DNA from 3 places in the Janibacter sp. DB-40 genome. Region 1 is predicted to be linked to each of the others. Evidence: riboswitches for the same ligand, from Rfam matches in the RefSeq annotation. Region 1 holds a riboswitch; each other region holds the start of a gene.
What was found. A riboswitch is a leader RNA that binds a small molecule or an ion and turns the genes downstream of it on or off. The one in region 1 is predicted to bind S-adenosylmethionine.
Positions count from the first base shown of each region.

Region 2: another riboswitch for S-adenosylmethionine. It lies ahead of PVE36_RS07990 (flavin reductase family protein); the one in region 1 lies ahead of PVE36_RS05740 (bifunctional o-acetylhomoserine/o-acetylserine sulfhydrylase).
Region 3: another riboswitch for S-adenosylmethionine. It lies ahead of PVE36_RS14890 (OsmC family protein); the one in region 1 lies ahead of PVE36_RS05740 (bifunctional o-acetylhomoserine/o-acetylserine sulfhydrylase).

Region 1 covers NZ_CP120360.1:1,199,151-1,209,499, forward strand. Annotated here, with positions in the region: gene PVE36_RS05705 (NERD domain-containing protein) at 1-174, shown strand, start outside; gene PVE36_RS05710 (hypothetical protein) at 193-651, shown strand; gene PVE36_RS05715 (L-serine ammonia-lyase) at 679-2,055, opposite strand; gene PVE36_RS05720 (hypothetical protein) at 2,242-2,673, shown strand; gene PVE36_RS05725 (carboxyl transferase domain-containing protein) at 2,670-4,175, opposite strand; gene PVE36_RS05730 (hypothetical protein) at 4,217-4,585, shown strand; gene PVE36_RS05735 (hypothetical protein) at 4,572-4,991, shown strand; SAM riboswitch class IV at 5,066-5,179, shown strand; gene PVE36_RS05740 (bifunctional o-acetylhomoserine/o-acetylserine sulfhydrylase) at 5,197-6,516, shown strand; gene PVE36_RS05745 (hypothetical protein) at 6,671-6,967, shown strand; gene PVE36_RS05750 (hypothetical protein) at 6,967-8,142, shown strand; gene PVE36_RS05755 (GNAT family N-acetyltransferase) at 8,186-9,451, shown strand; gene hrpA (ATP-dependent RNA helicase HrpA) at 9,483-10,349, shown strand, end outside.
Region 2 covers NZ_CP120360.1:1,689,391-1,699,739, forward strand. Annotated here, with positions in the region: gene PVE36_RS07940 (excinuclease ABC subunit UvrA) at 1-697, shown strand, start outside; gene PVE36_RS07945 (bile acid:sodium symporter family protein) at 694-1,680, shown strand; gene PVE36_RS07950 (VOC family protein) at 1,735-2,064, shown strand; gene PVE36_RS07955 (SRPBCC family protein) at 2,083-2,517, opposite strand; gene PVE36_RS07960 (hypothetical protein) at 2,614-2,850, shown strand; gene PVE36_RS07965 (hypothetical protein) at 2,910-3,149, opposite strand; gene PVE36_RS07970 (ChaB family protein) at 3,258-3,677, opposite strand; gene PVE36_RS07975 (DUF72 domain-containing protein) at 3,780-4,616, shown strand; gene PVE36_RS07980 (2-dehydropantoate 2-reductase) at 4,665-5,573, shown strand; gene PVE36_RS07985 (single-stranded DNA-binding protein) at 5,580-5,912, opposite strand; SAM riboswitch class I at 6,090-6,178, shown strand; gene PVE36_RS07990 (flavin reductase family protein) at 6,422-6,940, shown strand; gene sfnG (dimethylsulfone monooxygenase SfnG) at 6,937-8,058, shown strand; gene PVE36_RS08000 (OsmC family protein) at 8,055-8,585, shown strand; gene arfB (alternative ribosome rescue aminoacyl-tRNA hydrolase ArfB) at 8,599-9,042, shown strand; gene PVE36_RS08010 (SDR family oxidoreductase) at 9,082-9,825, shown strand; gene PVE36_RS08015 (NYN domain-containing protein) at 9,847-10,349, shown strand, end outside.
Region 3 covers NZ_CP120360.1:3,093,216-3,103,564, reverse strand. Annotated here, with positions in the region: gene ybaK (Cys-tRNA(Pro) deacylase) at 1-296, opposite strand, end outside; gene PVE36_RS14920 (VOC family protein) at 377-820, shown strand; gene PVE36_RS14915 (protein adenylyltransferase SelO) at 817-2,277, opposite strand; gene PVE36_RS14910 (hypothetical protein) at 2,345-3,007, opposite strand; gene ppk2 (polyphosphate kinase 2) at 3,093-3,983, shown strand; gene PVE36_RS14900 (hypothetical protein) at 4,080-5,078, shown strand; gene PVE36_RS14895 (hypothetical protein) at 5,113-5,823, shown strand; SAM riboswitch class IV at 5,862-5,975, shown strand; gene PVE36_RS14890 (OsmC family protein) at 6,006-6,491, shown strand; gene PVE36_RS16265 (SelB C-terminal domain-containing protein) at 6,614-7,501, opposite strand; gene PVE36_RS16260 (GTP-binding protein) at 7,462-8,424, opposite strand; gene selA (L-seryl-tRNA(Sec) selenium transferase) at 8,435-9,793, opposite strand; tRNA gene PVE36_RS14875 (tRNA-Sec) at 9,900-9,995, opposite strand; gene PVE36_RS14870 (endonuclease) at 10,048-10,349, opposite strand, start outside.

The sequences.
Region 1 (10,349 bases):
AACGAGGACGGTACGCGGGAGCGGTTCCGCGAGCGGCTCTACGTCGGCCTGTCCCGGGCCACCGACCGACTCGTCGTCGTGGGCGACCCGACGGCCATCACGCACGCGGGCGAGCAGGTGGCCACGACCCTGCTCGATGCGGTGGATACAGTCGCCGCAGCACCGCACCAGTAGACAGGGGAGTAGGGGATCGTGAACGAGCACGCACCGGGTTGGTACGACCACGAGGGGGAGCGCCGCTACTGGGACGGCCAGCGGTGGACGCACTCCACGTCGGTGCCGCAGATCCCGGCCCCGGGCACGCCGCCGCACGGGCAGGTCCCGCCACCACCGCCCTACGGCCAGCCGGGTGCCTACGGCGGCCAGGCGCCCCCCTTCGCTGGCATGCCGATCGCGCGCAAGGAGCCGGCGCTGTCGCTGCTGGCCTCCTTCTTCGTCCCCGGCGTCGGCCAGATGATCAACGGCGACACCGGGCCGGGTCTGGCCTTCCTCAGCGCCTACCTCGGCGGCCTCGTCGCGGTCATCTGCCTGGGGTGGATCCTCATCGGGTTCTTCGGCATCCCGGTCGCCATCGGCGCGTGGATCTGGTCGATGATCGACGCCTACCAGGGCGCGGTGCGGTTCAACCAGCGAGCCGGGTACCCCGGCTGACCCGACCGGCGCGCCGGTCGGGCGCCGTCAGCACTCGATGACGTTGACGGCCAGACCGCCGCGCGCGGTCTCCTTGTACTTCACCTTCATGTCCCGACCCGTGTCCCGCATGGTCTTGACGACCTTGTCGAGGGAGACGATGTGCGAGCCGTCCCCGCGAAGGGCGGTGCGCGCCGCCGTGATCGCCTTCACCGAGGCGACCGCGTTGCGCTCGATGCACGGGATCTGCACGAGCCCGCCGACGGGGTCACAGGTCAGGCCGAGGTTGTGCTCCATGCCGATCTCCGCGGCGTTCTCCACCTGGGCGGCCGAGCCGCCGAGGACCGCGGCCATCGCACCGGCGGCCATCGAGCAGGCCGAGCCGACCTCGCCCTGGCAGCCGACCTCGGCGCCGGAGATCGAGGCGTTCTCCTTGTAGACCACGCCGATCGCGGCCGCGGTGAGCAGGAAGCGCACGATGCCGTCGTCGTCGGCGCCGGGCACGAAGTCGACGTAGTAGCGCAGCACCGCGGGGATGATGCCCGCCGCGCCGTTGGTCGGGGCGGTGACGACGCGCCCGCCGGCGGCGTTCTCCTCGTTGACCGCGAGGGCGTAGAGCGTCAGCCAGTCCATGCCGCGCAGCGGGTCCTCGTTGTTGGCGCCCTCGGCGCGCAGCCGGCGGTACAGCTCGGGCGCGCGTCGGCGGACCTTGAGGCCACCGGGCAGCACGCCCTCGCTGCGCACGCCGTTGTCGATGCACTCCTGCATCACCGACCAGATGTGCAGCAGCTCGGCACGCACCTCCTCCTCGGTGCGCCAGGACTTCTCGTTCTCCAGCATCACCTGGGCGATGGACAACCCGGTCTCCTCGCAGATCGCGAGCAGCTGGTCACCGGTGGTGAAGGGGTGGGCGACCGGGGTCGTGTCGGCGACGACCTTCGTCGAGCCCGACGCGTCCTCGCCGACGACGAAGCCGCCGCCGACGGAGTAGTACGTGTGGCTGCTGATCGGCTCCTCGCCCTCGCCCCACGCGGTGAAGGTCATGCCGTTGGGGTGCAGCGGCAGGGTCTTGCGCCGGTGCAGCACGAGGTCCTCCGCGTCGTCGAAGGCGATCTCGTGCTCACCGAGGAGGGGGAGTCGTCCCGAGTCCCGGATCCGGCTCAGCGTCCCGGTGACCGAGCGCGGGTCACACACCTCAGGGCGCTCGCCGGAGAGACCGAGAAGAACGGCCGTGTTGGAGCCGTGGCCGTGGCCGGTCGCGCCGAGCGAGCCGAAGAGCTCGCCCTTGACCCGGCGGACCTGGTCGAGGACGCCCTCGTCGCGCAGGGTCTCGCCGAAGGTCACCGCCGCCCGCATGGGGCCGACGGTGTGCGAGCTCGACGGGCCGATGCCGATCGAGAAGAGGTCGAAGACACTGAGTGCCACGGAAGTTGACTCCTGGGTGCTCGGGTTGGGCACGGACGGCCGTCGCCATGGGTGGACGACGTGCCGCTCATCACATTACCTGCGCCGGCTGAGCGCGAACGTGCCCCGAAGCGCGAGGGAGGAGCCGCGACGGGCTCTGTGGAAAAGCTCGCGGCGCGTCCGCCCGACGTGGCCATGATGAAGGGCATGACATTCGAAGACCTGCCCGGTGACTGGCCCACCCGACCCCTGACCGACACCACCGTCGCACCCGACGTCGTCGACCTCGTCGTGCGCGAGAGCGACCGCGAGGGCGGGTGCCTGAGCCTCCTGCTGTGCGGCGATGACCACCGCATGCTCCAACCGGTGACGATCACCGACCTCGCCGGTGAGCCGCACGTCCGTCACCGCGAACCCTTCGACTCCTTCCTCGGCCACCTGGGCAGCGAGCTCGGCGGGATCGTCGTCGCCGTCGGTCGGCCCGGTGGACTCCAGCCCGACGACGAGGCGCGTGCCTGGCACGAGGCGGCGATCGCCTCCTGCCGCGAGCACGGGGTGCCGCTCCTGGGCACCTACCTCGCCACCGCGCACGGCGTCGTCGAGATGCCGGTGTGGGACGAGCTGCGGGCCGCGGGTTAGAGCTGCCCGTTGATCTGCTCGGTGATCGCGGTGCCGATGCCCGAGGCGAAGCCCTCCGGGTCCTCGTGCGCGGCGGGTGACTCCGGCACGATCACGTCGACGAGCCCGTCCTGCAGCATCTGGGCGGCACCCACCCGCTGCCGGGCCGCGAGCAGGGGAGCGTGGGCGGTGTCCTTGTACAGGATCGCGCTCGCACCCTCCGGCGGCAGCGGCGACAGCCAGGCATTGCTCGAGGCGATGACCCGCCGGGCGGGCAGCATCGCCAGGGCGCCACCGCCCGTGCCCTCGCCGAGCAGCACCGAGACGCTCGGCACGGTCAGCGCGGTCATGTCCGCGATGGAGCGGGCGATCTCGCCGGCCAGCGCGCCCTCCTCCGCGTGGGGGGAGAGGTCCGCGCCGGGGGTGTCGATGACGGTGACGAGCGGCAGCCCGAGCTCGGTGGCCATCCGCATCCCGCGCCGGGCCTCGCGCAGCGCGGCCGGGCCCATCGACTCGGAGACCTGGTAGCGCCGGTCCTGCCCGACGAGCACGCACGAGCGTCCCCCGAAGGACGCCAGCGCCAGCATCACGCCCTTGTCCAGCTCCCCGTAGCCGGTGCCGTTGAGCGGGATGACGTCGTCGGCGGCGTACCGCAGCAGCTCGCGCACGCCGGGCCGGTCGTCCCGCCGGGTCACCGTGATCGCCGACCAGAGCGCGTCGACCTCCTCCTGCGTCGGCTCCGGCCGGGAGACGAAGGGGGTGACCCGCCAGACCAGGTCCTCCCCGTCTGCCGCGGGGGAGCCGGGGGAGGCGTCGCGCGCCTGCGGGTGCGTGTGCCCCTCGGTCGTCGCGGACAGCAGCGTCAGCGCGCGCGAGGCGATCCCGGCGAGCTGGTCGGTGGGCACGACGGCGTCGACGATGCCCTTGTCGACGAGGTTCTCCGCGAGCTGCACCCCCTCCGGGAAGGGCTGGCCGTTGACCGTCTCGTAGACGACCGGGCCGAGGAAGCCGATGAGGGCCTCCGGCTCGGCGATCGTCATGTGCCCCAGGGACCCCCATGACGCGAAGACCCCGCCGGTCGTGGGGTGGCGCAGGTAGACGAGGTAGGGCAGGCCCGCCGCCTTGTGCGCGACGACGGCCGCGGAGATGTCGACCATCGTCACGAAGGCCGGAGTGCCCTCCTGCATGCGCGTGCCGCCGCTGGCGGTCGCCGCGATGAGGGGGAGGCGCTCGGTCGTGGCCCGACGGACCGCGGCGACGATCCGACCGGCGGCGGCCCGGCCGATCGAGCCCGCGAGGAAGCGGAACTCCCCGACGATCAGTGCGGCGTCGTGGCCGTGGATCCGGGCCGAGCCGGTGAGCACCGACTCGTCGGTCCCGGCCCGCTCGGCGGCGCGGTCGAGCGTGTCGAGGTACGTCTCGTCCAGGCCGTCGAGATCGAGGGACTCGTCCCAGGAGACGAAGGTGCCCTCGTCGACGACCGTGTCGATCAGCTCGTGGGCAGTCAGGCGACGCGAACTCATGCCGTGATCGTCCCAGTCCCGCCGCTCGGTAACCTTGCGCCGTGCTTGTGCCCTTGACCACTGTCGTGATCGTGGCCGTCGGCGTGCTCGGGGTGATGGCCCTCGTCTACATGCTGATCAACCGCCTCGTCGACGACGCCATGCTGCTCGTGACCGCCGTCGTCGAGCTGTCCCTGCTCGTCCTCGTCGTCGCCAGCGCGATCGCGCAGGGGGCGGTGACTGGCACGGGGCAGGGCGCGACGATGCTCGCGTACGCGCTGACGCTGCCAATCATCCCACCGGTCGTCGTCTTCATCGCGCTGAAGGAGAAGACCCGCTGGGCCATGGGCGTGGTCATCGCCGGCGCCTTCACCGTCGGTGTCATGGCCTACCGCATCCTGCAGATCTGGGACGTCCATGGCCCCGCCTGACGTGCCGACCGGCACCGGCCCGGGGCGGGTCGTCGTCGCCGTCTACGCCGTGCTCGCGCTCGCCGCGACCGGCCGCTCGGTCCTGCAGCTGACCCAGTACCTCGACCGGGCGCCGCTGGCGTACCTGCTCTCCGCGCTCGCGGCGGTGATCTACATCGTCGCGACCGTTGCCCTGGCGAAGGGGGGACGCACCGGCGCCCGGGTCGCCACCGGGGCGATCCTCGTCGAGGCCGTCGGGGTGCTCACCGTGGGCACCCTGTCCTACCTCGTGCCCGAGCTCTTCCCGGACAAGACCGTCTGGTCCCACTACGGAGCGGGCTATGCCTACGCGCCGCTCGTCCTCCCCTTCGTCGGGCTGTGGTGGATCCGAAGGGTGCGACGGGCCCGCCGCAGCGCGGGGGACTGACGGGGGACGCCCCCTTCGCCCGGGAGGTGAGACACCCTCCGCCGGACCACCGGCCGTCTCATATGCTCTGGGCAGGTCTTGAGCGCCAGCGGACAGCCCCGGCTAGCTGGCCGGCAACCCTCCTCCGCGGTGGGGTGCCCCGGGAGACGACCAGGTCCGTGGCAATCCGTCACGGTCAAGCGCGCACCACACCAGGAGCACAGACATGTCCGACCCGACCACGTGGAACTTCGAGACCAAGCAGATCCACGCCGGCCAGGCACCCGACCCGACGACCGGTTCGCGGGCGCTGCCGATCCACCAGACGACGTCCTACGTCTTCAAGGACACCGAGCACGCCGCGAACCTCTTCGGGCTCAAGGAGCTCGGCAACATCTACACGCGGATCATGAACCCGACCCAGGACGCGGTCGAGAACAAGATCGCCGCGCTCGAGGGTGGCGTCGCCGCCCTGATGACCGCCTCCGGCATGTCCGCGACGACCCTCGCGCTGATGAACGTCGCCGAGGCCGGTGACCACATCGTCGCCAGCGCCGCGCTCTACGGCGGCACGGTCAACCTCTTCCAGTACACGCTGCCGAAGTACGGCATCGAGGTCACGCTCGTCGAGGACCCGAGCGACCTGCAGGAGTGGAAGGACGCGGTCAAGCCGAACACGAAGGCCCTCTTCGGCGAGACCATCGGCAACCCCAAGGACGTCGTCCTCGACATTCAGGGCATCGCCGACATCGCCCACGGTGCCGGCGTGCCGCTGATCGTCGACAACACCATCGCCACCCCCTACGTCCTGCGTCCGATCGAGCACGGCGCCGATGTCGTCGTGCACGCCGCGACGAAGTTCCTCGGTGGCCACGGCACCTCGATCGCCGGTGTCATCGTCGACGCCGGGAAGTTCGACTACGCCGCCGACCCGGAGAAGTTCCCCAACTACAACGAGCCCGACCCGAGCTACCACGGCCTGCGCTTCGGACCGGACCTCGGCGTCAACGGCGCCATGGGGGCCAACCTGTCCTTCATCCTCAAGGCCCGCGTGCAGCTGCTGCGCGACCTCGGCCCGGCGATCTCGCCCTTCAACGCCTTCCTCATCGGGCAGGGCATCGAGACGCTCAGTCTGCGCATGGACAAGCACCTGGACAACACCCGCAAGGTCGCCGAGTACCTCGGTGGCCACGCGCAGGTGGAGCAGGTCATCTGGGCCTCGCTGCCGACCAGTGCCAGCTTCGAGAACGCGCAGAAGTACACGCCCAAGGGCGCCGGTGCGGTCATCTCCTTCGAGATCGCCGGCGGCCACGATGCGGGCCGGAAGTTCGTCGAGGGCCTGGAGCTGCACAGCCACCTTGCCAACATCGGTGACGTGCGCTCGCTCGTGATCCACCCCGCGTCGACGACCCACTCGCAGGGCCCGGAGGAGGACCGCCTCGCCGCCGGCGTCACCCCCGGCCTGGTGCGTCTGTCCGTCGGGCTGGAGAACGTCGACGACATCATCGCCGACCTCGAGCAGGGCTTCGCCGCCGCCAACGCCTGACCCACCTCGGTGGTTGAGGTGTGAGGAGCGCTAGCGACGAGCCTCGAAACCGCGTTGGTTGAGGTGTGAGGCCGCGCAGCGGGCGAGCCTCGAAACCCGCGGGGCCTGTGGACAACTCCACGGGCCCCGCGGCGTTCTTTCCTACGGTGTCCGCATGGGTGACGACGGGATCTCGATCGACGGCGAGGGCATCGCCCGCCTCGGGGATCGGCTCGGGGACATCGCGGACGGACTCGAGGATGCCGCGGCGAGGACCTCCGACGTGGCCGTCCACGGGTTCCCCTCCGGCACGGGCGAGCGGGCCCTCGACGGCGTCCTCGGCGACCAGGAGCTCCTCCGGGTCGAGGCGTGCCGCACGCTGCGCGCGCTGAGGGATCTGGCCCGGCACGCCGGTGGGTGCTTCATCAGCACCGAGCAGCAGGTCGACCTGCGCTTCCGGGGCGGCTCCTGATGGCCCTGCGGATGTTCCACACCGAGCTGGGGGAGCCGGACCTCCTGCGGACCCGGGCGTGGGCCATGCGTGCCCGAGCCGATGCGATGTGGGAGGCGGCGGCGCGGCTGCACGAGGTCTCGACGAAGGGGGTGTGGGACTCGCCGTCGGGCGTCACCTTCGCCTCGCGGGTGGACGAGTGCCCGCAGATGCTGCACCGCCTCGCCAGCACGCTGTCCGACGCGGCGCAGGTGATCGAGCCCTACGCGGACCTGCTCGCCGAGTCCCAGCGCGTCATGCGGATCGAGCGTGCGGCCTACGAGGAGCACGTGGCGACCTCGGACGCACTCGAGGCGCAGCTGGCCCAGCTGTCTCCCGAGGACCCGCGGTACGTGTCGGTGGACCGGCAGTGGCGCGATGCGGCAGACGAGCGGGAGTTCGCCAAGCGGCGCTACGAGCGCGAGGGCGAGCAGGCGACGCTCGACGAGGAGGCCGTCGCCAGACGCCTGGCGGACATCGGGGCCGACGCGAGCGACCCGTGGGGTTACGACCTCTTCGAGGGGTTGAGCGACCTCGGTCGGAGCCGGGCCGTCGACAACGTCCTGACGGACTTCGTGCCGCATCTGCGCCTGGTGGCACTGCTGCAGTTCGGCGACGCGATCGGCAAGCTCGGTCTGCGTGCCTTCTACGGCCAGGGCAGCTACTCGGGCGCGGGGAGGGCCGCACGACAGACGCTCTTCAACGTGGTGAAGGCCCCCCTGGGTGCCGGCGCCAAGGCCGACGACGCCGCACGGCGGACGAGCCGCGCGAGCGAGACCGCCGCGGCGAAGTCACGCCACGGCGATCCCGTCGGGGCATCCGGGAGCGGGTCGAAGCGTCTGCGGCACAAGGCCGGGACCAAGGTCCGGCAGACGACGTCAGGGGCGAGGGTCCGCGCCAAGCACGCCGTGCAGGATGGCTTCGAGCACGCCACCGGCACGCGCCTGATCAACAACATGACCTCCGACTGGGCGGCCATCGCGGGGGCGGGCCACGTGACGAAGGGGGCGCACGTCCTGAAGTACTCGGTCGCCGCCGCGGACACGGTCGACGGCACCGTCCGATCTGCGCGCACGACGGCCGGCGTGCTCAAGCCCCTCGCCGGGACGGACACGCGCAGGGATCGGCGAGAGGCCCCGGAGAGGGCGTCGCGCTGAATTCCGTTGCGCCCCCGCGCGCGACCGGTGGAGGATCGAGTGCATGACCTCGCGCGTGACCGTCCACCGGATCGACCCGCAGGACCCGGCCGGGGCCGAGGCGGTCCTGGACCTCGACCAGCTCGTCTGGGCCGACGACCTGCGCACCCCGCGCGAGGTCGCGCTCGCCGACACCCCGACCAGGGCGGCGTGGATCGCCCGGGTCGACGGCGAGGACGCCGGCATCGCCGCGTCGTGGGACATCGAGCTGTCGGTCCCCGCGGCTGGTGACGGCGCCTCCCTTCGCCCGGTCGAGGGTCTGACCTGGGTCGGGGTGCACCCCGACCACCGACGCCGGGGCGTGCTCACCGCGCTCATCCGTGAGCACCTGCGGTGGACGCGCCACGAGCAGGGCCGACCGATCAGCGTCCTCAAGGCCTCCGAGCCGGGGATCTACGGTCGCTTCGGCTACGGCGTCGCCAGCTCGACGATGATGTCCTCCTTCGCCCGGGGGACGACCTTCGCGGCCCCACCGGCCGTCCGGGAGCTCGCGGACGCGACGACCCTGCGCACGAGGACCGCGAGCCCCGAGCAGGGCAGGCGCTGGCACGAGCTGGCCAGGGAGTGCGCCCGCACCGGCGCCGGTCACGTCGTGCGCAGCGCGCAGGACAGCGAGCGGCTCCTCCTCGATCACCCCGAGAGCCGGGGGAGCCGCGAGCCCGCACGCCTGGTGTGGGCCACCCGGGAGGGGCGGGACGTCGGCGTCGCCCACTTCCACCGCTCGCCGAAGTGGAGCGAGGGCCGAGCCGAGGGGCGGGTCGGCGTCTTCTTCCTCCTCTCCGCGGACGCGGGTGCCCGGCTGGCGCTCGCCGAGCGTCTCGTCGACATCGACCTCATGGCCACCACCGAGTACTGGGTCGCCCCCGACGACGTCCTCGCCCTGTGGCTGCCGTCGCCGCGGTCCGTCGGTGGCAGCGGCATGACCGACAACCTCTGGCTGCGCCTGGTCGACCTGCCGGCCGCCGTCGCCGAGCGCGGGCACGCCGCGGACGTGGACCTGGTCGTCGGGGTGCGTGACGAGATCCTCCCGGACAACGCCCGCAGCTGGCGCTGGACCGCCACCGGCGGCACCGGCGCCGTGAGCCGCACCGACGCCACGCCGGACGTCACCCTCGACATCGGCGACCTCGGCGCGGTCTGGCTCGGCGGGCAGACCCTCGCGGCACGGACCGCGGCCGGCTTCGTCGCCGAGCACCGCCCCGGCGCCGTGGCCGAGCTCGACGCCGCCCTGCGCACCGCGGTCGGCCCGGTCGGGACGATCGACTTCTGACGACGACAAGGGCGCACGTATCGTGACCCGCATGACCGCCCCTGTCCGTGAACCCGTCGCGGCGGCGGACCTGCACTACGCCGAGGAGCTGCCGGTCGTCGCCCGCAAGGACGACATCGCGCAGGCGCTGCAGGAGCACCAGGTCGTCATCGTCGCGGGGGAGACCGGCTCCGGCAAGACCACCCAGCTGCCCAAGATCGCCCTCGAGGTCGGGCGCGGCACGAGCGGCCAGATCGGGCACACCCAGCCCCGCCGCATCGCCGCGCGCTCGGTCGCCGAGCGGATAGCTCACGAGATGCAGGTCCAGCTCGGGGAGCTGATCGGCTACCAGGTGCGCTTCGCCGACCACAGCAGCGACGCCACCGCGGTGAAGGTCATGACCGACGGCATCCTGCTCAACGAGATGCAGCGCGACCGGGACCTGCGCCGCTACGACACGATCATCATCGACGAGGCCCACGAGCGGTCCCTGAACATCGACTTCATCCTCGGCTACCTCAAGCAGCTCCTCCCGCGCCGACCCGACCTGAAGGTCATCATCACCTCGGCGACGATCGACCCGGAGCGCTTCGCCGCCCACTTCGCGGACGCGAGCGGCGACCCCGCCCCGATCATCGAGGTCTCCGGCCGCACCTACCCGGTCGAGGTCCGCTACCGCCCCCTCGAGGACCCCGAGAAGGACGGTGACGACGGCGAGAAGAGCGGCGGGGACTCCGACCAGGTCACCGGCATCTGCCGCGCGGTCGAGGAGCTGTGGACGGAGCCCGACCCGGGTGGTCCGCGCGACGTGCTCGTCTTCCTGTCGGGGGAGCGGGAGATCCGCGACGCGCAGGAGGCCCTGACGTCGATGCAGCTGCCCGACACCGAGATCGTCCCGCTCTACGCACGCCTGTCCGCC
Region 2 (10,349 bases), 490 kb from region 1:
CAAGGCCTTCGCCAAGGCCAACGGCGTCAAGCCCGCGCTCTTCAGCTCCAACTCGGAGGGAGCCTGCCCCACGTGCAACGGGGCCGGCGTGATCCTCACCGAGCTCGGCGTCATGGCCACGGTGGAGTCGCCGTGCGAGGACTGCGAGGGACGACGCTTCCAGGACGCGGTCCTGGAGTTCGAGCTGGCCGGGAAGAACATCGCCGACGTGCTCGAGATGTCGATGGACGAGGCGACGGCCTTCTTCGCCAAGGACGGCCCGGCGAGCCTGCCCGCCGCCCACAGGATCCTCACCCGCCTCGTCGACGTGGGCCTGGGCTACCTGACGCTCGGACAGCCGCTCACCGCGCTCTCCGGCGGTGAGCGTCAGCGCCTCAAGCTCGCCGTGCAGATGGGGGAGAAGGGGGGCGTGTACGTCCTCGACGAGCCGACCACCGGCCTGCACCTCGCCGACGTGGAGAACCTCCTCGGTCTGCTCGACCGGCTTGTCGACTCCGGCAAGTCCGTCGTCGTCATCGAGCACCACCAGGCGGTCATGGCCCACGCGGACTGGATCATCGACCTGGGGCCGGGCGCCGGCCACGAGGGCGGTCGGGTCGTGTTCGAGGGCACGCCGCGCCAGCTGGTCGAGGACCGCTCGACGCTCACCGCGGAGCACCTGGCCAACTACATCTCCGGCTCGGTGGCCACGTCGTGAGGAGCACCACCACGGACGAGACCGGGTCCCCGGTCACCGGCAGTGCGCCGACAGCAGTCGAGGACCGCAGCGCTCGCCGCGCGGTGACGATCTTCCCGATCCTGGTGCTGCTGGCCGGGGCGCTCGGGTGGGCGCTGCCGGGCCCGATCTCGAGCCAGGCCGGGCTGATCACCCCGCTGCTAGGGGTGATCATGTTCGGGATGGGACTGACCCTGACGTTGCCGGACTTCCGCCTCGTCCTGATGCGCCCCCTGCCGGTGGCGCTCGGTGTCGTCGCCCAGTACGCGGTGATGCCGCTCGTCGGTTGGGGGGTCGCCCGGGCGCTCGGGCTCTCCGACGAGCTCACGGCCGGCGTGATCCTCGTCGGCTGCGTCCCCGGAGGCACCGCGAGCAATGTCGTCGCCTACCTGGCTCGTGCCGACACCGCCCTGTCCGTGACGATGACCTCGGTCTCGACCCTGCTGGCTCCCGTCATGACGCCGTTGCTCACGCTGTGGCTCGTGGGAGAGCGGTTGCCCGTGGACGGGCGCGGCATGGCGATCACGATCCTGCAGATCGTCCTCGTGCCGGTGGTCCTCGGTCTCATCGTGCGAACGGCACTGCCGCACCTGGTCAGACGCGTCCTGCCAGCCCTGCCGTGGCTCTCGGTCGCCGTCATCTGCGGCGTGGTCGCGATCGTGGTCTCCCTGTCCGCGGACCAGCTCGTCGAAGCGGGCCTGGTCGTCGCGCTCGCGGTGTTGCTGCACAACGCGATCGGGATCGGCATCGGCTACGCCTTCGGGCGGGCCACAGGTCAGGGCGAGCTGACCGCTCGCACGATGGCCATCGAGGTCGGCATGCAGAACTCGGGTCTGGCCTCCGGGCTCGCGGCCACCTTCTTCACCCCGGTGGCCGCTCTCCCGGGCGCGGTCTTCTCGGTCTGGCACAACCTCTCCGGCGCACTCGTCGCCGGGTGGTTCCGTACCCGCGGGCGACCGGACTGACCTGTTCAACAACGGATGCCGGCCGGCAGGGGAGTGGCGCAGTAGCGTCGTGGCATGCTCAGGCTCGGCGCGATCGTCCTCAATGTGTCAGACACCCGGTTGGGGGCTGCCTTCTGGGGCGAGGCATTGGGGTACCGACGGGACGCGAACCCGGACTTCCTGGTCCCGCCCGGCAGCTCCGGGCCCCGGGTCCATCTGGACTCGGACGACCGCACCCACCTCGACCTGTGGACCGATAGCGCCGAGGAGCAGCAGGCCGAGGTCGCTCGCCTGATCACGCTCGGTGCCCGTCGCGTCGAGTGGGAGTACCCAGAGAACGCCGATTTCGTCGTCCTCGCCGACCCAGACGGCAACCTCTTCTGCGTCATCGACACCTCGGCCTGAGCCGCCGGCGCAGCCGCGTCAGGAGGCGACCAGGACTGCCAGACGGTCCAGGTCCTTGGTCATCGCCGACCTCATCGCCCTGACCATCATCGGGGCAGCCACCTTGGAGAAGCCCCGCGGCTCGCCCTGGTTGCGAAGCGTCATCAGGGTTCCACCGTCCGCGGGCTCCCACGTGTAGGTGGTCTCCATCGGGAACGGACCGTCCGCGGTGCGCATGACCATTCGCCGACCGGGCTCGAGCTTCACGATCTCGTAGATGTAGGCGAGCCGACGGCCGAGGAACTGCGCCTGGAAGTCCATCCGGGACCCCACTCGTGCCGGGGGAGTGGTCCGCCACCTCACGGCGTGGATGTTGGCATACCACTCGGGCGCCCGGGCGGGGTCGCCGGCCACGGCGGCCACGTCCTCGACCGCAGCCCGGATGTGGGCACTGACCTCGACATCAACTCTCATGCGCTGATTCTGCCCCGTCGGGACACGCATCCCGGGTCAGTGGGGAGACACGGCCTGATGGACCGGGTAGTTTTGGGACGGAAGGGTGTGATCCAGATGACATTCGAGATCCGTGACCTCGACGACGGCGTCCAGAGTCGCCTGTCGGAACTCGCGAGCAGGCACGGCCGCACGATGGAGGCCGAGGCAGCCGAGATCCTCACGGCGGCGACGCGCGGCGAGCTCCGCGACGGCTCGTCCGTGATGGGGCTCTACACCTCGGCGCGGCGCATCGTCTCCAAGGAGGCACTGGCCCCGCCGACGCAGGTCGACTTCACGCCCGACGGATTCTGACCCCACCGGGACTGCACGATCCGGTCTCGGGTGCCGGCTCATGACCCCGAGGATACTTGTCAGGTAAACCTCTTGATCCGCGCCAGCATTGGCACGCTGGGGAACCGCGCATCGTCGACGAACCCGAGCAACATCTTGAGATAGGCGGGCTCTTCCTTCTCCGTCAGCAGCTCCTCGATCATGTCCAACTGCGTGTTGGAGGGATAGGTCGAATCCTGCACGTGCGCCATCAGGGACTTGAGAAGCTCGACTCGTACGTCGAAGCCCTGTGAGTCCTGGTCGGTGCTGCTCCTGGCCATGTCAGCCTCTCTCCGTTTCGCCGATAATCCACATTATGTCAATACTGCGTGGTCCAACCCCACTCGCAGAGTCTCCCCTGAATCGTCGCGTCTGTCTCCCCTGCGGACTCAGTCATCGCGTGATTCGGCGGTTTCCTTCCGGTTCTCCTTCTGGATCGCCTCGACCAACTCGTCCTTGTCCATGTCGGACCGGCCCTCGATGTCGAGCCTCTGGGCGATGTCGTACAGGTGTTCCTTCGTGGCGTTCGCATCGACGCCCTCGGCGGTCTCCCTGTCGGTGTCGCGCCCGCCGGCGGCCTGTGCGTCCGAGGGGCCTGTGTGGTCCTTGGGCTCCCAGTGGTCACCGACCTTCTCGTGGGTGCGCTTCAGGGTCGCGTAGGCCGTCTGGTGCGCGCGCTGCCCGTCGCCGTACTCCTCGACCGCCGCGTCATGGGCCTTGGCGAACGTCTCCTGGGCCTTCTCGTCGGACCGCTGGATGGTGCTGGGCAGCTCGTCCTCGATGACCTTGCCGTTCTTCGTCATGGGCATGGCTACTCTCCCTTCGTCGGGTACGCACTCCTCCCCTACCCGTGACAGGAGCTTCTACGCACCCCCTCCGGCACGGCCTGGGAAGGCGGTAGCGTCGCCACGGTGGCGCGCTACTACATCGGCACTTCCGGGTGGCGCTATGCGGGCTGGCGCGGGGACTTCTACCCCGTAGGTCTCCCCCAGCGCCGTGAGCTCGCCCACGCCGCCGAGCAGCTCCCTTCGCTGGAGATCAACGGCTCGTTCTACTCGCTGCAGCGACCCACCTCCTACGCCAGGTGGCGGGAGGAGACCCCTGATGACTTCTGCTTCGCGGTCAAGGGTGGCCGCTTCATCACGCACATGAAGCGGTTGCGGGACGTCGAGTCGCCGCTGGCCAATTTCGTCGCCTCCGGGGTGCTCGCGCTGGGCGAGAAGCTCGGCCCGATCCTGTGGCAGCTGCCCGAGCGACTGGCCTTCGACGAGGCGCTGCTGACCACCTTCTTCGACCTCCTCCCGCGCACCATCGGCCAGACGGTCGACCTCGCGGCGCGCCACGACGACAAGCTGCGGGAGGACCGGGTTCTCGGCCGGCCCGCCCCGCACGTCCCGATCGACCAGCCGGTCCGCCACGCGCTCGAGCCGAGGCACCCGAGCTTCGACTGCCCCGAGGCCCGCGAGCTGATGCGTCGCCATGGCATCTGCATGGTCGTCGCGGACAGCGCCGGTCGCTGGCCACGGATGGGCGACTCGACCGCCGACTTCCACTACGTGCGCCTGCACGGCGACACGGAGCTGTACACCAGCGGCTACTCCTCCGAGGCCCTCGATACCTGGGCGGACCGGTGCCGCACGTGGGCGGCGGAGGGAGCCGACGTCCACGTCTACTTCGACAACGACGCCAAGGGCCACGCCCCGCACGACGCCGTGGCCCTGCTGGAGCGGTTGCGTGCGTCGCCCTGAGCGGAACGGTCCGCCACCGGCCCCGTCGAGGTGGCCTACCTTGTCGGTGTGACCGAGACGCAGATCAGGACCGTGGCCGTCGTGGGCGCGGGCGCCATGGGAGCCATGTACGCCGCGCACTTCGTCGAAGGGGGCATGGAGACCGCGCTCGTGGCGTCGGGTGACCGCGCCGCCCGGCTCCGTGGCGCCCCGACCACGGTCAACGGTGAGCCACTGCGCGCACGCGTGGTCGAGCCGGGAGTGGACGACTTCCACGCCGACCTCGTCCTCGTCGCGGTGAAGCACCACGACCTGGCCGCCGCGCTCGACGACATCGCCCCCGTCGTCGGACCGGGGACGACCTTCGTCTCCGTGCTCAACGGCCTCGACAGCGAGGTGACGATCGCCGAGCGCTTCGGCAGCGACGGGGTCGTGCTGTGCATCGCCCTCGGTATGGCCGCCGGACGAGAGGGGTCCGAAGTCACCTACCTCTCCCCCGGCCACCTCGTGATCGGGACGTCACCCGGGCTGGCCGCCACCGAGCGGGTGCACGCGGTGGGTGCCGCCCTCGACGCTGCTGGTCTCGAGTGGCAGACCCCCGCGGACATGCGCCACGAGATGTGGTGGAAGTTCATGGTCAACACCGCCATCAACCAGGCCTCGGCGGTCCTGCGCAGGCCGTACGCGGCATTCACCGACGAGGGACCGGCCCGCTCCCTCATGCTCGCCCTGGCCCACGAGGTCGTCGCGCTCTCCCGGGCGGAGGGAGTGCACCTCGGCGACGCCGACCTGACCCGGTGGGACAGCGTCCTGCGGGGCCTTCCCGGTGACGGGCTGACGTCGATGCTGCAGGACGTGGTGGCCGGTCGTCCCACCGAAGTCGCCCTCTTCGCGGACCGGGTGACCGCGCTCGGCCAGGAGCACGGCATCCCGACCCCGTACAACCAGATGGTCTCCTGGATTCTCGCCGCCCGCTGAGCGCACTCAGCGTCGGTCCCGCACGAGCCGGCGCACCTCCACCTCGTACCGACTGGCGGGACCACCGGGGGTCCTGAAGAAGCGTCGACGCAGCGCCCCCTCGACCCGCGCTCGGTCACCGTCGACGAAGCGCGCCGCAGCCCGTCGTGCGCCCGCCGACCAGCAGGCGCAGTCGATGGTGTCGACCGGACCGCCGGTTGCCCTGGTGACGACGAGCCGGAGCGTCACCAGCTCGTCACCGCTCGGCAGCTCCCGCGTGGTGGGCGCACCGCTGATCCGTCCGGTCAGCTCGATGTGGTTGATCTCGTCGACATCGTGGATCGTCGTGCCTCGGGCCATGCCACTCCCCCGCTTTCGGTTGTTCGTCCACCTCCAGAATCGTTGTCCCGCAACGCGTGCGGGAAGCAGTTCGACAAGCTGTGGATGCCGGCGCGATGAGCTGTATGGCTGTGGACGCCCGGCCCAACTGGCGAGACACGAATTGACCGGCGAGCGGTTGCAGGCTTCTACTGGGAGCACCCATCCAGAGCGGCCGAGAGATCTGGCTCGACGACGCCGCAGCAACCACCCTCCGGGGCAGGTGCTCACGCCAGGATCGATGGAGGATCGATGCACCACTCCGGGTCCGCTGTGACCACTCCCCTGCGCCCTGCTTTCGAGCAGGAGCTCTTCAGCCGCCGCATCGTCGACCTCATGCGTCGCGGCGTCAGCGCCTGTCGCGCCATCTGACGACGGCCGCCGCCGTTCCCCCGAGCCTTCTCGCCCAGCGCGAGAAGCCCCCTCGTCATGACGTGGCCCGGCCAAGCGCGATCACGCCTGCACTCACACACACCTCCTGAGGAGGACCCATGAGCACTCCCCTCGTCGACGTCCTCGAACCACTCGACCTGCGTGATGTCTTCCGTGGCGCCGCCGCGAGCACTTGGGTCGTCACCGGCAGCTCGAGCGCCGGACACGTCGGCTTCACCGCGATCTCGATCGTCTCGGTCTCGGTCGACCCACCGCTCGTCAGCTTCAACATCTCCAAGACGTCGAGCTCCCTGGCGACCATCAGCCGGTCCCGCAGGGCTGCGCTCCACCTCTTGTCGGACGAGCAGCATTCCGTCGCAAGCAGGTTCGCTGGCCACCGGGACCGCCGCTTCGTCGAGGACGGCACCTGGTCCGTGGACGACGGAGGCCTCCCGCTCATCCACGGAGGCGCAGCGCGCCTCGTCACCGAGATCGTTGACCTCGTCGACGTGGGCGACAGCTTCATCGCCGTCGCGCGCGTCGACACCGCCGACATCACCGGACGCCCGCCACTGGTGCACCACGCCGGTGGCTACCACCCCCTGAGCGCCCTCACCACGACCCCGAACGGAGCCTGACCTTGGCCTTCCCCGACCCCCTGAACTTCGCCTACTGGGTGCCCAACGTCTCCGGTGGCCTCGTCGTCTCCGACATCGAGCAGCGCACCGACCACTCCCCCGAGTACAACCGCGACGTCGCCCGTACCGCCGAGCAGGTCGGCTTCGACTACGCCCTGACCCAGGTGCGCTACCTCGCGTCCTACGGCGCCGATGCCCAGCACGAGTCGGTGTCCTTCTCACTCGACCTACTCGCTGCGACGGAGCGGCTAAAGGTCATCGCCGCCGTGCACCCCGGTCAGTGGCCGGCGCACATCCTCGCGAAACTCGCCGCCACGGCGCAGACCACGAGCGGGAACCGACTGGCGCTCAACGTCGTCTCCGGCTGGTTCAAGAAGGAGTACACCGAGCTCGGTCTCGACTGGCTCGACCACGAGGAGCGTTACCGCCGCGCGGCGGAGTTCATCGAGGTCCTGCGGGGGCTGTGGGACCAGGAGGGCTTCACCTACCGCGGTGACTTCTACCGCACGAGGGACGTCACCTTCCGGCCGCAGCCGCAGACCAACCCCGAGATCTTCCAGGGCGGCAACTCCACCTCGGCCCAGGCCATGGCCGGCCGTCTGTCCGACTGGTACCTCATGAACGGCAAGACGATCGAGGGCGCAGCCGAGCAGGTCGCGGCCGTGCGCGAGCAGGCCGCCAAGCACGGGCGACGGGTCCGCTTCGGGCTCAACGGGTTCGCAGTCGTCCGTGACACCGAGGCAGAGGCCGTGGCCGTCGTGGACGAGATCATCGCCAGGGCCGACGTCGACAAGGTCAACGACTTCGGCGAGGCCGTGAAGCAGGCGGGCAGTGCCACGGCCGACAAGAAGGGCATGTGGGCCGACAGCGAGTTCAAGGACCTCGTCCAGTACAACGACGGGTTCCGCACCGGCCTGATCGGCACTCCCGAGCAGGTTGCCGAGCGGATCATCGAGTACAAGAAGGTCGGCATCGACCTCGTCCTCACGGGGTTCCTCCACGTCCGGGAGGACGTCGAGAGGTTCGGCAGACAGGTCATCCCGATCGTGCGCGAGCTCGAGAAGGACCTGCCCGAGGAGCTGCGCTCCACCGATGAGCTCGTCGGAGCGTCGCGATGAGCGACGCGAGGGCGCTGCCCACGGCGGAGGAGCTGAGGGCCCTGCAGAAGCCGCTGAAGCAGCTCTACCGGGACGAGCCGGAGCAGGCACTCGTGACCAGCTCGGCCTCCGTGAACCTCGCCGACGACGGCATCGCGGCCGTCATCGACGGAGCAGGTGGGCGTTCCCGTGCGGGGTTGCACCCGGTGGCCGGTGGTGACGGCAGCGAGGCCTGCTCCGCGGACATCCTGCTCGAGGCACTCGCCGCCTGCGCGGGGGTGACCCTGCGCTCCGTGGCCACCGCGATGCGCGTGACCCTGCGCTCGGGCACGATCCGGGCAATCGGCACCTGGGACGGGCGCGGCACCCTCGGCGTCGACAGGGAGGTGCCGGTGGGCCTCACCGGCGTGCGCCTCGAGTTCGCGCTCGACACGGACGCCGACGAGGCGACGACCGCGAAGCTGCTCGACCTCACCGAGCAGTACTGCGTCATCGCCCAGACACTGCACGCACCCCCGCCACTCGAGGTCGCACTGGTCCGGGAGTGAGATCCTTGGAGCGATGAGCGAGCTCCGCGTCCCTCCCGGGCCGGGGATCCCCGACGGCGTCGTGGTCCCCGGCGCGGAGCTGTCCGAGCAGTTCAGCCGCGCCAGCGGCCCCGGCGGCCAGGGTGTGAACACGACGGACTCGCGCGTGCAGCTCTCCCTGGACCTGGGCACGACGAGCGCACTGACCGACTGCCAACGGGAACGCGCCCTCGCGCGCTTGTCGGGACGTCTCGTCGGCACGGTGCTGACCATCGACGCCGCAGAGCACCGTTCCCAGCGGCGCAACCGCGCCGCGGCCCGCGAGCGGATGGCCGACCTCCTCCGGTGGGCCCTGGCCCCTCCTCCCCCACCGCGACGGCCCACCAAGCGCACCCGCGGGTCCCAGCGACGACGGCTCGACGCCAAGCGGCGGCGCTCGGACCTGAAGAAGCAGCGAGGGCGCCCCGGTCAGGAGTAGGCCCGTGACAACGCCCGCGACGCGCAGGAGGATGGAGGCATGAGGATCGCCATCGCCGGTGGAACGGGCGTCGTCGGGCGCCACGTCGTCTGGACGGTGCGTGGCCGTGGCCACGACGCGGTCGTCATGGCCCGCTCCACGGGAACCGACCTGTACGCCGGCGTGGGCATCGATGAGCGGCTGACCGGGGTGGAGGCCATCATCGACGCCACCTCCGTGCAGGCCGTCTCGGCACGCGCATCCGTCGACTTCTTCCGCACCGTGACCCAGCACCTCGTCACCGCCGGTCGTCGTTGCGGCATCCGCCACCACGTGGCGGTGTCGATCATCGGGGCCCGGGAGGCCCCCTTCGGCTACTACGCCGGCAAGCAGGCCCAGGAGGACCTCGTCCTCGCCCAGCCCAACGGCACCGTCGTGCGCGCGGCCCAGTTCCACGACTTCGCGCACCAGGTGATGGCCCGGACCAGGATCGGGCCGGTCTTCGCCATCCCCGTCATGCGCTCCCAGCCGGTCGCGACCGCCGAGGTCGCCGGCCTGCTCGTCGACGTCGCGGAGCAGGCACCGCAGGGGGACGGTCCCGAGATCGCCGGTCCGCAGGAGCTGCGGGTGGCGGACATGGCCCGGCAGGTCCTGCAGCACGAAGGGAGTCGCGGCCGCGTCATCGAGGTCCCCTTCCCCGGCCGTTTCGGTCGAGCGATGCGGGACGGCACGCTGGTGGCGCGTGCCGGGACACGACTGGGCCGACAGACCTTCGACGAGTGGTTGGGGCAGCAGGGACGCTGACGCGGGCGATAGGTTGCCGACATGGATGCCGACGCCAGTACCTCCACCCGGATCGCCGTGCTGATCGACTGCGACAACGTCTCCAGCAGGCACACCTCCGCCGTCCTGGAGGAGCTGGCCAAGTACGGCACGCCCACGGTCAAGCGGGCCTACGGGGACTGGACCACCACCCAGCTCGGGGGGTGGAAGGAAATGCTCCTGCGCCACGCCGTCCAACCGGTCCAGCAGTTCCCGAACAGCACGGGGAAGAACGCCAGCGACTCGACCTTGATCATCGACGCAATGGACCTGCTGTGGCAGGGCAATGTCGATGCCTTCGCCCTCGTCTCCTCCGACTCGGACTTCACTCGTCTGGCCACCCGGCTGCGTGAGTCCGGAAAGCGCGTCTTCGGCGTCGGGGAGGGAAAGACTCCGGATCCCCTGCGACGCGCCGTTGACCAGTTCATTCAGATCGAGTTGCTCGTCGAGTCGGATCAACCCACGCGGACGGCAGCCGACGAGCCCCAAGCCACGCGTAACGGCGC
Region 3 (10,349 bases), 1.5 Mb from region 1:
GGGTCGGCCATGGTGGCCTTCTTGGCGCCGACCGCGGCCGCCAGCGCCTTGAGGTCGAGCTGGCCGGTCACCGGGACGATGCCGACGACGAGGCCGTGGTTCGCCGGCAGGTCCGTCTGCGCGAGGAGCGTCTTGTACACCCGCTCGGGCGCGACCCCGATCGCCTCCGCCGCCTCCAGCCCGTAGGACTGCGCCGCCGGGTCGTGCTCGTAGGGGTGCTCGGTGAAGTCGACGCCGGCTGTCGTCAGCACCCGCAGCGCGGGGGTGGCGCCACCGGTCCTCGTCCTCTTGCCCATGGGGCCAGCCTGCCAGCGAGGCTCCCGCCGGCGGGGCGAAGGGGGTGGCCTCCCACTGGGAACGGCGCCACACTGGGGTCGTGTTGCGACTGTCCCCCAAGCTCGTCGTCGACGACGGCCCCGGCGGCGCCGACCGGGCGATCGACTTCTACCGCGAGGTGCTCGGCGCCGAGGTGGACGTCCGCCACGTCATGGGCGCGGCGGTCGTCTTCGCCCGGCTGCTGCTCCCCGGTGGTGGCGAGCTGCACGTCAAGGACGCCGACGGGGTCGACCCCGGCCCGCCGGCGGGAGGTGGCGGGCACATCGTCGATGTCGTCTGCGCCGACCCGGACGCCGTCGTCGCCCGAGCGGTCGGCCATGGCGCCGAGGTGCTGTTCGCGGTGGACGACCAGCCCTACGGCTCGCGGCAGGGGCGCTTCCGGGACCCCTTCGGGCACCAGTGGATCGTCGGTACCCCCATCGCGATGAGCGAGGAGGCGGTGCAGGACGCCCTCGACGCCTGGGCGGGCGACTCGAGGGGCTAGGTCCCGCAGTAGGTCACGTAGCCGCGGGTGAAGGCGGGGTCGGCGGGCTCGGCGTAGCGCTCCCGTCCCTCCTGCTCGACGAAGGGGGAGCGGAGCACCTCGAGGAGCTGCTCGAAGGGGGTGAGGTCCCCCGCGTGCGCCGCGGCCAGGGCCTCCTCGACGAGGTGGTTGCGCGGGATGTAGAGAGGGTTGGTCTCGTCCATGATCTCGGCGCTGGACCGGACCGGCTTGCCTTCCCCCTCGAGGCGGGTCAGCCACCGCTCCCGCCACGCCTCCCAGCGCGACGTGTCCTCGACGCGGTCCAGGGTCGGGGTCTGCTCCCGGCGCAGGACCCGGGCCAGGTCCCGGAAGAGGCCCGTGAAGTCCAGCGACTCCGCCTTCGCGATCATCAGCAGGTCCTCGACGAGCTCGCGGTCCTCGCTGCCCACCCGGACGAGCCCGAGCTTGATGCGGAAGCGGTCCAACCACGCCTGCTCGTGGATCCCCGCGAAGGCCTCGACCCGCTCTTGCGCCTCGGTCATGAGGGCATCCGGCTCGCCGTCGGCCAGCGGCAGCAGGCACTCGGCCAGGCGGGCAAGGCCCCACACCGCCATCGACGGCTGCGCGGAGTAGCGGTAGCGGCCCATCGCGTCCACGCTGCTGAAAAAGGTCTCCGGGTCGTAGGCGTCGAGGAAGGCGCAGGGGCCGTAGTCGATCGTCTCGCCGGAGAGGGTCATGTTGTCGGTGTTCATCACGCCGTGGATGAAGCCGAGGGACATCCACTGCGCGACGAGCCGGGCCTGGCGCTCGACGACCGCGGACAGCAGTGCCATCGGGTCGTGCGGTGGCAGCTCGGGGTAGTGCCGGGCGCGGACGTGCTCGACGGCGGCGGCGAGCTGCTCGCGGCTGCCCCGGGTGGCGAGGAGGACGAGGGTGCCGACCCGCAGGTGCGAGGCGGCGACGCGAGTGAGGACCGCTCCGGGGAGGGGACGCCCGCGCAGGACCTGCTCACCGGTCGCGACGGCGGCCAGGGCCCGGGTCGTCGGGACCCCGGCGGCGTGCATGAACTCCGAGACGAGGTACTCCCGCAGCACCGGGCCGGTGACCGCGCGCCCGTCACCGCCCCGGGAGAAGGGGGTGCGTCCCGACCCCTTGAGCGCGATGTCCCGGCGACGGCCGTGGGTGTCGACGACCTCGCCGAGCAGGTGCGCGCGGCCGTCGCCGAGCACCGGGGTGAGCTGTCCGAACTGGTGCCCGGCGTAGCCCTGGGCGATCGGCTCCGAGCCCTCGGCGAGGGCGTTGCCCGCGAGGACCGCCACCCCCTCCGGGGAGCGGAGCCCGGCAGGGGCGAGGCCGAGCTCGACGGCGAGGTCATCGTTGAGGGCGAGCAGCTCGGGAGCGCGCACCGGGACCGGGTCGACCCGCGCCCCGAGCCAGCCGAGGTCACGGACGAAGGTGTTGTCGAAGGGCCACCTCATGCCTCCACCCTCGCACGCGCGATCAACGGGGACGGCCACGGACGCCGCCGGCCCGGACGCGGCAGGGTCACGCGTGTTCGGCCGTGTAGCTCAGCTTGAGCTGGCCCTTCTTGGTGCGCACGCGCGTGATCCCGATGCCGGTGAGGTCACTCGTGCTGCGCACGTGGGTGCCACCGCACGGGTCCCTCTGGAGGCCCTCGATCGTCACCCGGCGCACCCCCTCCGCGTCGACCTCGGCGCCGTAGGCCAGGTCGGCGGCGACGAGCTCGCGGGCGCGGTCGAGGACGGCCTCGATCAGGGCGGCCTTGGCCTCCTCGCCGTCCGGGAGGGTGCCGCCGTCGACGTCGTAGAGGAGGAAGGCCTGCCCCGGGGCGTGGCTCAGCCCGATGTTGACGAAGCCGAGGGGAGCGACGCAGGCGTCGAGGAGGTGCCCCGCGGAGTGGAGGGCCGCGTGACGGCGGCGCACCTCGGCGTCGATCGCGACGTGCACCTTGTCCCCGACGGCGGGGAGCATGTCCTGCGGGTGCAACCAGACAGCGACGTCGTCCTTGCTCACCGTGGCCGGGCGCCCGTCCACGGTGGCGACGTCGTCGGGCTGGCCGCCCCCCTTCGGGTGGACGATGCCGTCGCGCACCGCGATGCCGGGGGCCGGCTCCTCGCGCACCTCGACGACCTCGGTGTCGACCTCGAAGAGGTAGGTGTCCTGCCAGTACCTGCGGTGCTGCTCCATGCCGCCATTGAAGCAGGGCTGCACGGCGTCACCCGAGGGAGTGCACGGGCACCCGCGCGACATCCCCGCGTGGTATTGGTCATCTATGCAGCAGAATCTCCGGGAGTACATCGACCGGCTCACGGCCGAGGGGTACACGGTGCGCGACGACCAGGGCGATGACCCGCAGCTCATCGCACCGAACGGCAAGGCGGTGGAGACCTGGCGGGAGAACTACCCCTACGACGAGCTGATGACGCGCAACGACTACGACGTCGAGAAGTACCTGCTGCAGATCGAGCTGCTGAAGTTCCAGTACTGGACGCAGGACACCGGCCGCCGGTTCGTCCTCCTCTTCGAGGGGCGCGACGCGGCCGGCAAGGGCGGCACGATCAAGCGCTTCACCGAGCACCTCAACCCCCGCGGGGCACGGGTCGTGGCGCTGACCCGCCCGAGCGAGCGCGAGGAGGGGCAGTGGTACTTCCAGCGGTACATCCAGCACCTGCCCACGCGGGGCGAGATCGTCCTCTTCGACCGCTCCTGGTACAACCGTGCCGGCGTGGAGCGGGTCATGGGCTTCTGCACGGACGAGCAGTACGAGGAGTTCATGGACCAGGCGCCCAAGGTCGAGCGGATGCTCGCCGAGGCCGGGGTGCACGTCACCAAGCTGTGGTTCTCGGTGACCCAGCAGGAGCAGCGCACCCGCTTCGCCATCCGGCAGATCGACCCGGTGCGCCGGTGGAAGCTCTCGCCCATGGACCTGGAGAGCCTCGACAAGTGGGAGGCCTACACCGAGGCGAAGGAGGAGATGTTCGAGCGGACCGACACCAAGCACGCCCCGTGGATCGTCATCAGGTCCAACGACAAGAAGCGTGGCCGGATCAACGCGATGCGCTATTTCCTCAACCAGTTCGACTACGCGGACAAGGACACCTCGGTCGTCTTCGCGCCGGACAAGAAGGTCGTCGCCCGCGGCAAGAAGGTCGTCGGCGACTGACGGCCGAGGGTCCTCGCGCTCCGGTTGGGGCCCCCGCCGGCGGGGTAATCTCATGAGCAGCCGCCGTCGGGAGCGGCCTCATGAAGGGGAGACGCCATGGAGGGCGGGAGACACGTCGCGGGCTCCTCGTCCCGCTCGCGGGTGCTCCGGTCGGTCCGGGGCGCGGCGCTCCTGCTGTGCTTCGGGTTCCTCGGGCTCGTGTGGCTGCTGCCCCCGGCGCGCCGTCGCCGTCGCAGACGCGCCGCGGCATGCACCGCCTGTCGTCGTCGCCAGCGGGTCGGCACCGTCGCCCTCGCCGGCTTCGCGGTGCTGCTGCTCGTCGGTGCCGCGGCGCGCACGCAGATGGCGGTGCTGGAGGACTGCGGCGTCCGCTTCGCCGCCGGTGCGGAGGAGGTGGTGGCGGAGACCCCGACCCCGGATGTGGCGCCGGGACTGTGGGCCAGGACCCGCGCGGCGGTGAACGCGCCGATCGGTGGAGTCATGCTCGTGGCCACCCGGGCGGCCGGGATGGAGCACTGCTCGGGTTCCTCGGTACTGGTGGCCTTCTCCCCGGCCCCGACCCCGGACGGCGGCGGAAGCGTCGTCGGGGACGTCTTCGTCAGCTGGATCGGCCAGCTGGACGCGTCCGGCGTCGCCCTGCCCGGCCAGGAGTCCTACGTGCGGTTCGGGTCGGACACCAACGCCCGCCCGGACCTGGTCGAGGCGATCGCGCGGCACGAGTCCCGGCACGTCGACCAGTGGGCCATCGGCACGGTGGTCGGTGGCCCCCTCGCGCTGCCGACGGCGTACTACCTCGACAGCCTGCTCTTCCCCCTGTCGCGCAACCACTTCGAGCGCGCCGCCGGCCTCGAGGACGGCGGTTACGAGATCCCGCCCGACTTCGGCCCGAGCCCGCTGTGGCCGCCGCTGGTCCTCTCGCTCGCGCTGCTCGTGGTCATCCTGCGCCGTCGTGTCCGCTGGGCGAGCCGCGTGCTCGTGGGCGGCCTGAGCGGGGCCCGGGCCCACGACGAGGACCACTGCCCGGTGCACAGCCGGGGATGGTTCCACAGCGCCCCGGCGCCTCGTCCCCCGGACCGGCCCGACGACGTGCCCTGAGCGCCCACCCCGGGGCGTGGGCGAGACTGGGGGCATGCCGCTCTCCGACCCGTCGTCCCCGCAGGCGCCGACGCGCGTGCGCAACCGCCAGCTCGCCGACATCGGCCCCCTCGCCCAGCTGCGTGCGGGCCGGCTCGGCATCCGGTTGCCGCTGCTGCTCGTCGGGCTCTTCTTCTACGGCGCCTCGATGGCGATGGTCATCCGCGGCACGCTCGGGCAGATCCCGTGGGACGTCCTGCACGTCGGCGTCTCGAAGCACCTCCCGCTGACCTTCGGGACGATCGTCATCGGGGTCTCGCTGATCGTCCTCCTGGCCTGGATCCCGCTGCGCCAGAAGCCGGGCGTCGGCACGATCGGCAATGCCCTGCTCATCGGTCCCTCGGCGGACGTCGTCCTCGCCCTCCTGCAGACGCCGGAGGCCCTCGGGTGGCGGATCGCGCTGCTGGTCGGCGGTGTCGTCCTCAACGGCATCGCGACGGGCATGTACATCGGCTCGCAGTTCGGTCCCGGTCCGCGTGACGGCCTGATGACCGGGCTGGCGCGGGTGACGGGGCGCTCGATCCGGCTGGTGCGCACCGGGCTCGAGGTCTCCGTGGTCGCCGTCGGGTGGCTCCTCGGCGGTGTCGTCGGTGTCGGCACCGTGCTCTACGCCGTCGCCATCGGGCCCCTCGCGCAGCTCTTCCTGCCGCTCTTCACGGTCGAGCTGACCCCCCGGCGTCCGGATGCCGGACCGTCAGACACATAACTGGACATTATGGGTCGCAATATGTGACGTTATGTCTTGGTCATGAGTCCCAGCGCGAAGCCCCGGCTTGCTGGGCGGCAACCCTCCACCCTCGGTGGGGTGCCCCGGGTGAGGACCTGGACGCGGTCGACCGGCCGCGTCAAGCGCGGGTTCACCTGAGCCCTGGACGAAAGAGTCATGCCATGAGCCAGACGATCGACGAGACCACCACCGACCCGAACCTGGTGACCACCTCGGTCACCGGCGCCCTCGTGCGCGGCACCGCCACGGAGGTCACCCTCTCGGCGCGCCAGCACACCTTCACCATCGACGAGCCGGCCGGTCTCGGTGGCACCGACCTCGGCGCCAACCCCGTCGAGCACCTGCTCGGCGCGCTCGCCTCCTGCACGGTCATCACCTACCAGGTGTGGGCGGAGAAGCTGGGCCTGCGCCTGGACGGAGTGGACGTCGCGCTCTCCGGCGACATCGACCTGCGGGGTTTCTTCGGCACCGCCGAGGGCGTGCGGCCGGGCTTCCGGGGCATCGACCTCGAGGTCACCCTGACCGGCCCGGAGAGTGACGCGGACTACCGCCGCCTCGAGGAGGCCGTCTCGACCCACTGCCCGGTCGCGGACAACCTCACCAACGGCGTCCCGGTGCGGACCACGCTCGAGCTGGCCGCCGGCTGATCACCACGCTCAACCGTCGCCACTGCTGACTCCGACCGGCAGCGGAGTCAGCCCACGTCGTCCGGTCTGCAGCCCGCAGGGGGTGTTGCAGGCCGGGCGCCGTGCTGTCCGGCCGCCGGGGGCTAGCGCACGACCTCGCGCAGGCTTCCGTCGACCCGCCGGGTCCAGCCGCGCCCGTCGAGGTGCTCCAACAACGGCACCGCGGCCCGCCGGGTGGTGCCGAGGGCCTGCCTCGCTGCGCTGAGGGTGAAGGGCTGCTCCAGCCCGGCGAGCACCCGCATGGCCCGTGCCGGTGCGTCGGGCAGCAGGACGACGTCGTCGGGCAGGCGCAGCAGCCGGCCGAGCCGGGCCGCGGCGGCGAGCTCGGTGGCCCCGAGACCGAGGTCGGCCAGCTCACCGCGCTCCGGGGCGACGAAGGGGGTCACCCGCAGCTTCTCCTCCACGGCCGCGATGCTCGCCTCCGCGGCGCCCAGTCCTCCCGCGGCCGGGTCGTGGACGGTCCCGTCCGTCAGGGCCAGGCCGGCCGGCCCGATGAGCGCCCGCACGGCCGCCTGCCCCAGCGAGGGCGGCAGGTGCGCCGCCAGCCCGAGGTGGTGGGCCGCCTCGGCCACCGGCATCCCGGCGCTCAACGGCTCGCGTCGGTGGTGCTCGCGGACGGCCGCGACGAGGCGCGCCTGCCAGTCGGCCAGGGTGGTCCCGTCCACGAGCCAGTCGCCCACTCGGACGGCGCCGGCCGGCGCGGTCAGGCCCAGCCGGCCCAGCACCTCCTCCCGGTCGGCGCCCCGCGACCGCAGCCGCACGGCGGACAGGTCCCCGGTGGACAGCGCCTCGGCGCGCCGGCCCGCCGCGCCCCGCCGGGACAGCGGGAGCGGGTCGACGTCCACGACGCGCGCGGACCACAACCGGCGGCTGCCCGGGTCGCGCAGGATCGCCCGGTCGGCGACCCGCCACGGCAGGACCACCCCCGAGGTCAGCCGAGCGAACCCGGCACCGAGCGGACGCACGTGCACGCTGGCGTCCGCCGACCCCACGTGCAGCGTCGCCACCTGCGGGGGTGAGCGGTCCGGCCGGCCGGGGCGACCCCTTCGTCCCCGTCGACGGGGGTCAGGGCGACGTCGACGACATCGGCCGGCTCGAAGGCGTCCGGGGTGAGCAGGACGAGCGATCGGCCCACGGTGTCGGCCTCCACCCCGCGGAGGTTGACCGCGACCCGGGAGACCGGACCGACCTGCTCGCGGGCGGAGTCCTGGCTGTGCAGACCGCGTACGGTCACCTCGCGGGCGGTGCCGTGGTCGAGGAGGGTCAGCCGGTCGCCGCTGCGCAGGGTGCCCGCGCCGAGGGTGCCGGTGATGACCGTCCCCGCCCCGGAGATGGAGAAGGACCGGTCGCCCCACAGCCGCACCGGCGCGTCGGGGTCGGGCGTCGGCATGCGGTCGACGAGCGCGTCCAACCCCTCACGCACCGACTCCAGGCCCTCGCCGGTCACGGCGGAGACCTCGCAGACCGGCACGTCGAGGCCGGCCGCCGCGAGTCGCCTGGTCGCCTGGGAGCGCACCTCCGCCCGCTGCTCGGCGTCGGCGAGGTCGCACCGGGTGAGCACGAGCAGCCCGTCGGTGATCCCGAGCGCGTGGACCGCGGCGAGGTGCTCGCTGCTCTGGGCCTGCCACCCCTGGTCCGCGGCGACGACGAAGACCACCGTCGGCGCGGGCCCGAGCCCCGAGAGCATCGTGCCGACGAAGCGTTGATGGCCCGGCACGTCGACGAAGGCGACCTCGGCCCCGCTCGGCAGCGTCGTCCACGCGTAGCCGAGCTCGATCGTCAGGCCGCGCCGACGCTCCTGCGCCAACCGGTCCGGGTCGCGTCCGGTCAGGGCCCGCACGAGGGTGGACTTGCCGTGGTCGACGTGCCCGGCCGTGGCCAGTACCCGCCTCATGACACCGGTCTCATGGCAGACCGGGCCGCTCGTCGGCCCCGGTCACCGCGTCGGACCCATCGCGAAGGGCGATGCGCACCGCCGCCTCCACGTCGCCGTCGTGGTCGGCGGGGATGCAGCGCAGGTCGATCAGGCCGCGGCCCTCGTCGACCCGGGCGAGCACGGCCGGGGTGCCGGGAGGCGGGGTGCGCAGTCGCTCGACCGCGGCGACGGGGATCTCGACCGCCCAGCCGGGCAGCGGCACCCCGGGGGCGCCGCCGCCACCGACCCGTCCCTCGACGGGCACGACGCCGCGGCCGAGCGCGGCGGCCAGGCGCTCGACCCGGGGGAGCAGCGCGTCGGCGCGCGCGTGGAGTGCGGCCGCCACCGGTGGGGCCGGCCCGCGCACCGTCGCCTCGAGCGCGGCGATGGTCAGCTTGTCGATCCGCAGCGCCCGGGCGAGCGGGTGGCGGCGCAGGGACGCGACGACGTCGGCGTCACCGAGGACCAGGCCCGCCTGGGGGCCGCCGAGCAGCTTGTCGCCGCTCGCGGTGACGATCGTCGCGCCCTGTCGTAGCGCGGTGCTCGCGTCGGGCTCGTCGGGCAGGAGCGGGTCGGGGGCCAGCAGGCCGGAGCCGATGTCGGCGACGAGCGGGACGGGCGAGCCGTCCGGGCGCACCGCGTCACGCAGCTCCTCGTACCCGACCGCCGTGGTGAAGCCGTCGACCCGGAAGTTGCTCGGGTGCGCCTTGAGGATGCATCCGGTCTCCGGGCCGATCGCGTCGAGGTAGTCGCGCTGGTGGGTGCGGTTGGTCGTGCCCACCTCGCGCAGCCGGGCGCCGGTCGAGGCGATGAGGTCCGGCAGGCGGAAGCCGTCGCCGATCTCGATCATCTCCCCGCGGGAGACGATGACCTCCTTGCCCGCGGCGAGGGCGGTCGTCGCGAGGACGAGCGCGGCGGCGCCGTTGTTGACGACGAGCGCGTCACCGACCTCGGGCACGGCCTCGCGCAGGGCGGCGAGTGCCCCGGCACCACGCCGGCTGCGCGCGCCCGAGGCCAGGTCCATCTCGACGTCCACGTAGCCGGCGGCGTCGACGATCGCCTCGACGGCACTGGGGGACAGGGGCGCCCGCCCGATGTTGGTGTGGATGACCACGCCGGTCGCGTTGAGCAGCGGAGTGAGGGACGAGGCCCGGGTCGGGAGGCCGGCCAGGGCGGTGGCCGCCACGTCCCCCGGGGCGATCTCACCGCGGCGGGCGCGGTCCTGGGCGCGGTTGACGACGGCGCGCACCGTGGAGCGGCCCAGTCGCGTGGCGGCGGCGACGAAGGGGGGCTCGGCCAGGAGCGCGTCCGTGCGGGGGATCGCCCGACGAGGGTCGATCGTGGTCACCTGGCGCTCCCTTCGTCCGGGACTGGTCGTGCCTGTGTCATGCACTGCGCGCCCGGGTCACGTCGCAGCGTCGCACGGGCGCGCACGTCGTGACACGGGCAATGCGTGGCGGAGACGGACGGGAATCGAACCCGCCAGACCGAGATGCTCGGCCTCACCGGTGTTGAAGACCGGGGGGACCACCAGGAACCCAGACGCCTCCACGGCCCACCATAGGACCTCGGGGGTGGGCGTGCGCCCCCAGGTCCGCACCGTCAGTCGTCGAGGTCGACGCGGACCAGGGCGGCGGTCAACCGGGCGACATCGTCGCCGTCGACGAGCGCGGCGAGCTTCTCCGGGTCGGTGGGGAGGCCGACCGCTCTGGCGCCCTGGCGCACCCGCTCGTCGACCTGCGGCCGCAGGTCCGGCCAGACGGCCTGGACCTCACGGCAGAAGATCCCCGAGCCCGTCGGGCCGACGCGGGGAAACTCCTCCAGCAGGGCACGCAGGCTCCCTTCGTCCTCGGCCGCCTCGTGCAGCCGGCGCAGATCACCCCGCCACCGCTCCTGCAGCAGCT